DNA from 3 places in the Streptomyces sp. HUAS MS02 genome. Region 3 is predicted to be linked to each of the others. Evidence: riboswitches for the same ligand, from Rfam matches in the RefSeq annotation. Region 3 holds a riboswitch; each other region holds the start of a gene.
What was found. A riboswitch is a leader RNA that binds a small molecule or an ion and turns the genes downstream of it on or off. The one in region 3 is predicted to bind cyclic di-AMP.

Region 1 (2,255 bases), 6.0 Mb from region 3:
AGGTGCGCCTCCGTACGGCGCTGTGCGGCGCGGGCGGCCCCCAGGGGCTCCAGCAGCATGCGCATCTCCAGCAGGTCGGCCGCCTCCTGCTCGGTCGGCTCGGCGACGCACGCGCCCGCGTGCCGGCGGGTCACCACGAACCCCTCGGCCTCCAGCGTGCGCAGGGCCTCGCGCACGGGCACCCGGCTGACGCCGTACCGGCGGGCGAGCAGTTCCTCGGTGAGCCGGCTGCCGCGCTCGTAGACACCCGCGACGATGTCATCACGGATCGCCGTGCATACCGAGTGCGCCGGAATACGCATGACCGACCTCCGCCTTAATCCCCGTGAAACGTCGATGATTGACGTGTGTTCCAGCGACTCTATTGCAGCGAGCGGGAATTTCCGATGGCGGACCGGAATCCAAGGATATTTTTTGGACAGGAGCTACGTCACACAGCGGGTATGCATGAACGAGGAAAGCCCCGGCTCGATGAGCCGGGGCCTCCAGGGAAGCGTCGGGGACGCGTCAGACGTTCACGCCGTGCGAACGCAGGTACGCGGCGGGGTCCATGTCCGAGCCGTACTCGGCCGTCGTCCGGGCCTCGAAGTGCAGATGCGCCCCGGTGACGTTGCCGGTCGCCCCGGAGAGGCCTATCTGCTGGCCGGGGGTGACCGTCTGGCCGACGGAGACGCCGATGGACGACAGGTGGCCGTACTGGGTGTAGGTGCCGTCGTTCATCTTGATGACGATGTTGTTGCCGTAGGCACCGCCCCAGCCCGCCTCGACGACGGTGCCGGAGCCGACCGCGAGGACGGGCGTACCGGACGCGGCGTGGAAGTCGACACCGGTGTGGCTGCCGGAGGACCAGACGGCACCGCCGGTCTTGTAGCCGGTGGAGATGTAGGAGCCGCTGATGGGCGCGACGTAGGCGTTGAGGCGCTCACGCTCGGCCGCGCGGGCGGCACGGGCCTTGATCTCCTCGCGCTCCTTGGCGGCGGCACGCTCCTGCTCGGCCTTCTCGGCGGCGGCCTTCCTGGCCTCCTCCTGCGCCTTCTTCTTGACGGCGGCCACCTCGGCGGCCTGCTCCTGGGCGGCGGCCTGCGCGTCGACCTGGTCGGCGACCGTGTCGCCGAGGGTGATGATCTGGTTCAGGCCGGTCTGCTCGACGGCGGGCTCCTCCGCGGCGAGCGCGGGGCCGGCCAGGGTGCCGAAGACGCCGGTGGTGGTGAGAGCGGCCACGCCCACGTTTCGCGTGGTCGTGCGCTGCACACGGCTGGGACGGCGGTGCTTCCCGGGGGCGCGGGTGAACGCCATGAAGTGGCTGGTCCTTTCCTTCCTTCTCGCCTACCGGGTTAGCTGACGGGTTCGGAGCAGGAAGGTCTCCTACGGCTACCCCTCGTTTCGCGTCGCTCCGCGAAGGGCACCCGATTCACCCCAGGGACGTGATGGGTCCCCGGCTCCCCTGGCTCGCGCCATGCGGGGACTCGGCGATGACTGTCCGGTGCCGCGGCTGCGGCGAACTTCTGACGAACAGCCGGACCGACGCTAAGTGGGCCGTCTTCGAAATAACAAACGGATCACAGGATTTGTTAACTACGCCACAGGGCAGACACACAACCTCCGCCATCAATACGGACAAACAGGGGCCCTGGTGACTCTTCCGTCACCAGGGCCCCACTGACACGCGTCCGTCAGGCCGGCTCCTACTCGGCCGGAACGACGGTGACTTCGCCGATTCCGAGGGCCCTGACGGGCTCCTCGATCTGCGCGGCGTCCCCGACGAGGACGGTCACCAGACGGTCCACCGGGAAGGCGCTCACGGCCGCCGCGGTGGCCTCCACGGTGCCGGTGGCGGCGAGTTGGCGGTACAGCGTCGACTGGTAGTCGTCCGGCAGGTACTGCTCGACCTGGTCGGCCAGCGTGCTCGCCACGGCCGCGGCCGTCTCGAACTTGAGGGGGGCCACCCCGACGAGGTTCTGCACGGCGACGTCACGCTCGGCGTCGGTCAGGCCCTCGGCGGCGAGGGTGCGCAGCACCGTCCACAGGTCGTCGAGCGCAGGACCGGTGTTGGGGGTGTCGACGGAGCCACTGATGGCGAGCATCGCGATGCCCGAACCGTCGGGCGCGGCCCGCAGGACCTGGCCGAACGCCCGCACGCCGTAGGTGTAGCCCTTCTCCTCGCGCAGGACGCGGTCCAGGCGGGAGGTGAGGGTGCCGCCGAGGCAGTAGGTGCCGAGCACCTGCGCCGGCCACACACGGTCGTGCCGGTCGGC
Region 2 (2,255 bases), 2.5 Mb from region 3:
TCGGGCCGCCCAGGTAGCGGAAGAGCGGCAGGTCGCTGGCCTCGGAGGCGGCGTGGGCGACGGCGAGGGAGACGCCGAGGATGGCGTTGGCGCCGAGGGAGGCCTTGTTGTCGGTGGCGTCCAGGTCGAACATCGCCTGGTCGATGAGGCGCTGCTCGGTGGCGTCGTAGCCGACGAGCTCCGGGCCGATCTGCTCGATCACGGCGAGGACGGCCTTCTCGACACCCTTGCCGAGGTAGCGGTTGGGGTCGCCGTCACGGAGCTCGATGGCTTCGAAGGCACCGGTGGAGGCGCCGGACGGGACGGCGGCACGACCGGTGCTGCCGTCGTCGAGGCCGACCTCGACCTCGACGGTGGGGTTGCCTCGCGAGTCGAGGATTTCCCGGGCTACGACGACGTCGATGGACGGCACGAGCATCTCCTTCATGGGATGTGACGCGGAAGTGCGGGGCCCGCGGGCCTTGCGACTAGAGCCTAACCGCCCCGGGCGCGTCGGCAGCCGACCGACCGTCCCGTGGACAGACAGACCGTACCCATTGTTTCAGTCCGGAACAAAGGGGGGTGGGCCAGAAAGTGAACGGGAAGGGTCCCGCGGGGCGGGCCTGGAGGTGCACGGGCATGAAAAACCCCGCCCCGGTGCGTACGGGGGAATGCGCACCGGGGCGGGGAGCTCGTGGGGACGGGGGACGGCCTCACGAGGTCTTCACTATGGAGGACACGGATGTGAGCGGGCTGTGGTTCAGCCGGGAAGCGGCCCGAATTTCTCGGCCCGGCCGAACCAGCCCCGCCTGCCCGGCCATGGGGGCGGCCGTGGGGGACGGCAGGCGTGTGGTAGTCGTCGTCCTCGCCCGGGGTCAGCTCAGGTGGAGCTGCTGGCCCGGGTAGATGAAGTCGGCGTCGTCGATGATGTCCTTGTTCAGCTCGAAGAGCTTCTCCCAGCCACCCTTGACGTTCTTCTTCTCGGCGATGCCGCTGAGGGTGTCGCCGCTGACGACCTTGTACTCGCCGTCGCCCTTCTTGACCTTCTTGCCGGTCGGGGTCTCGACGGTGGCGCGCTCGGAGGAACGGGAGGCGCGGGTCTCCTCGCCGCTCTTCTCGGTGCTCTTCTGCGAGGTGCCGGAGTTCGAGGAGGAGGCGGCGGCGCCGTCGTACGAGGCGCTGGACAGGCCCTTGCCGCAGACCGGCCAGGCGCCCTTGCCCTGGCCCGCGAGGACCTTCTCGGCGATGGCGATCTGCTGGGCCTTGGTCGCCTGGTCGGCGGTGGAGGCGTACTGCGTGCCGCCGTAGCCGGCCCAGGTGGAGGCCGCGAACTGCAGGCCGCCGTAGTAGCCGTTGCCGGTGTTGATGGACCAGTTGCCGCCGGACTCGCACTGGGCGACGGCGTCCCACTCGGAGGCGGTGGCGGCGGAGGCGCTGCCGGCGGCCATCAGCGGGGCGGCGACGGCGGCGGCGCCGGTGACACCGGCGACGGCGATGGCGCGAACAGCCTTGGACGGGCGACGGTGCTTGCCCTTGCTGGAAAACAGCATGGAGAGATCCCCTCACCGACGCCTGCGAGGTGAGCTGTCGGGTTCGGGCCGGTTGAGTTGCCCGGCCGCGTCCGCTCGCCTCTCGGCTCACATGGCGCGGCTTCACCCCGAGCCGGTTCCGGACGTACGCCCCCGAAGGGCCGCAACCACCGGACCCGGCACTTACCTTGGGTCCCCCGCTCCTGCCTACGGCGCTTGACGCGACGACTGTTCCTTGCGGCCGTTGGCAGGATTCGGCGTACCGACCGCAGGGGCCCGCTGTGGCGAGCGGTCACGACCGTAAACAGGTGATTGCCCGAATTTCAAAGACGATCAGGGGGTCTGTGATTCATCTCCCATGGAGATCAAAACGGGCATTCAGGGGCGAATGGTGACCCGAACTCTCGCTACTTTTCGCCCGTTTCGGCACCGACTTCGAGGGTCTGACCGGGAAGGATGAGGTCCGGGTCGGTTCCGACCGTGGTCTCGTTCTCGGCGTACAGCTCGCGCCACCCGCCGGTCAGGTCCAGCGAGTTGGCGATCCGCGTCAGGCTGTCGCCCGCACGGACGGTGTACGCGCCGTCCGTGGCCGCCTGCGCCGCGTCGCCGCCACGGGAGGCGTGACGGCCGGAGGGGGTGGGGTCGGCGGCGCGGGAGCCCTCGGTCGCGTCCACACCGGCCTCCGCGTCGACGGCGGCGCTCTCGTCGGCGCTGGCGCCGCGGTGGCGACCGGTACCGGCATCACTC
Region 3 (2,255 bases):
GACAACGGCCGGGGCATGGTCATCATCCGCTGGCTGACCGCCGAGTGCGGGGGCAGGCTCAGCGTCAGACCCACCCGGGAGGGCGGCAAGACGGTGGCGATCGAACTGCCCTGGACGGTCCCGGCCCAGCCGGTCAGCGCGGGCGGTCCGCAGGAGACGTGACGGCGTCCCAGTTCGTGTCTTCCGTGTCCGCGTTCGTGTCCGGGCCCTGAGGCGTCCTCGATGACGGTGCGGGCGCGGGGGGACGTGCGGGCGTGGTCGGAGTCGAGCCGTAGCGGTCGGAGACACGGCCCACCAGCTTCGGGAGGACGGCCCACAGGCTCAGGCACACGAGGAGGGTGCCGGCCCCGGCGGCGATCCCGGCAGTCCGGCCGAGCGTCACGTCCACGACGAGCAGGACGGATCCGGTGAAGGCCGGCATCAGCACGATCAGGCCCGCGGTGGCCAGCCTCGACGAGACCTGGACGATGACGGGCTTGGCGTTCTGCTGGAAGAGCGAGCGGTGCAGGGCGGCCGGGGCGGTGAAGAGCGTCGCCGCGAGGACCGAGAGCAGCAGGGTGATGACGTACGTGGCGCGCTGGACGGAGTCCAGGTCCGGAAAGCGCGGGGTGAAGGCCAGCGTCAGCAGGAAGGCGAAGAGGATCTGCACCCCGGTCTGGGTGACGCGCAGTTCCTGCAGCAGTTCGGAGAAATTGCGGTCGGCGCGTTCGAGTGGGGTCTCGTTGCGTGCGGGGCGGGTGCGTTCGTCGGCCATGGTCGAACGGGTATCCAAAACCGCCGGTCGCACGCCCGTGGGGGCGGCGGAGCTCCCCGCCGCCCCCACGTGGGTCAGCGGACCCGGCCGTACCAGACGTTCTTCGTCCAGAGCTTCTGCAGCCGGACGACGTCACCCGTCTTCGGCGAGTGCCAGATCTTTCCCTTCCCCGCGTAGATACCGACGTGATAGACGTTCGAGCCCGAGTGGAAGAAGACGAGGTCTCCGAGCTTGCGGCTGCTCGCGGAGATGTGCTTCGTCTTGTTGTACTGCTGCTGAGCAGTACGGGGCAGCTTCTTGCCCGCCTTCTTGAACGAGTAGAGCGTCAGCCCTGAGCAGTCGAACCTGCTCGGGCCCGTGGCGCCGTACTTGTAAGGGGAGCCCTTCTTGGAAGCCGCGACCTTGAGTGCCTTCGACGCCACCGTGGCGGCCTCGGCGTCGGCTGCGACGCCCGGGACCACGATGCTGCCGCTGACAGCGGCGATGGTCAGAGCCGAGGCCGTGCCGGCCCGGGTCAACAGCGACGGGACACGATTCAGCGCAGTCATGCGCAACCCTTCGTCAGCCGCCTGTGAAGGATGACCTGTCGGATTCGGGCTGGCGAAGTTGCCCGGCCGCTGACGCGGCTTCACCCCAAGGGCTGCTCGGCGCGGTCATGGCTTGACCGTTCCGGCGACCCGTCGTGCTTGGGTCCTCCACTCCTGCCGATGCACTTCTGTCGACCGGTCATCCGGGCGGCGGCAGGACTCGGCGTCCACCCGGATCGCCCCGCCGCTGCGGCGGGGGCTTGTCGTCAGGAAGGGATCTTGACGCACTGAAGTCCGAAAATCCCAACGGAACCGTGGATTTGTGGTCTTACTCACCACTCGCCCGTTCGGGTGGACAGACCCTTTTCGGCTGTTGTGTCCAGGCGGTCGAGGAGGTCCGCACCAGCACCGGAATGGTGCATTCCGGCCCGGTACCAGGCGTGTTGCGCAACTTGACAGGTCCTCACGACGTATGGGCCGATGGGTCGATCGCAGTAGGCCGTCCGGACGGCGCGAAACCTGGACCGGACGCTCCGTCAGTAGTACGGCGAGCGCCCCGGGATCGGTTCAGACGCTCTGGTGCTCTGTCCACATTGGTTCGCCGGGTTGGTGGGCGGGGCGGACGGATGTGCGGTATGTCCGATCCGAGTGCTGGGGTGCGGTGGCTGAGCCTGTCCGCGTGCGCAGGTTGACCGACCAGGAGGGGCAGAAGCTGCAGCAGATCGTGTGCCGGGGCAGCAGCAGTTCGGTGCGCTTCCGACACGCGATGATGCAACTGACGTCCGCCGGCGGGAACCGGTTCCCGGTGATCGCCCAGCTGGTGCAGGCCGACGAGGACACCGTGCGCGATGCGATCCATCGGTTCAACGAGATCGGCCTGGCCTGCCTGGACCCTCGGTGGGCGGGAGGCCGTCCCCTCCTGCTGCACCGCACCCACGGAGTCCGGTACTTCCACGGCTGCTATTCGGTCGGCG

Region 1: it holds a riboswitch for cyclic di-AMP, as region 3 does, so the genes downstream of both, ACZ9QC_RS10185 (M23 family metallopeptidase) here and ACZ9QC_RS36335 (C40 family peptidase) in region 3, are expected to answer to the same signal.
Region 2: it holds a riboswitch for cyclic di-AMP, as region 3 does, so the genes downstream of both, ACZ9QC_RS25370 (transglycosylase family protein) here and ACZ9QC_RS36335 (C40 family peptidase) in region 3, are expected to answer to the same signal.

The regions. Positions count from the first base shown of each region.
Region 1 covers NZ_CM146747.1:2,387,289-2,389,543, forward strand. Annotated here, with positions in the region: gene ACZ9QC_RS10180 (GntR family transcriptional regulator) at 1-302, opposite strand, end outside; gene ACZ9QC_RS10185 (M23 family metallopeptidase) at 508-1,296, opposite strand; cyclic di-AMP (ydaO/yuaA leader) riboswitch at 1,310-1,482, opposite strand; gene ACZ9QC_RS10190 (M16 family metallopeptidase) at 1,686-2,255, opposite strand, start outside.
Region 2 covers NZ_CM146747.1:5,879,607-5,881,861, reverse strand. Annotated here, with positions in the region: gene eno (phosphopyruvate hydratase) at 1-412, opposite strand, end outside; gene ACZ9QC_RS25370 (transglycosylase family protein) at 855-1,529, opposite strand; cyclic di-AMP (ydaO/yuaA leader) riboswitch at 1,534-1,733, opposite strand; gene ACZ9QC_RS25365 (transglycosylase family protein) at 1,916-2,255, opposite strand, start outside.
Region 3 covers NZ_CM146747.1:8,404,379-8,406,633, forward strand. Annotated here, with positions in the region: gene ACZ9QC_RS36325 (ATP-binding protein) at 1-162, shown strand, start outside; gene ACZ9QC_RS36330 (DUF6328 family protein) at 134-754, opposite strand; gene ACZ9QC_RS36335 (C40 family peptidase) at 829-1,302, opposite strand; cyclic di-AMP (ydaO/yuaA leader) riboswitch at 1,306-1,476, opposite strand; partial or broken gene ACZ9QC_RS36340 (helix-turn-helix domain-containing protein) at 1,943-2,255, shown strand, end outside.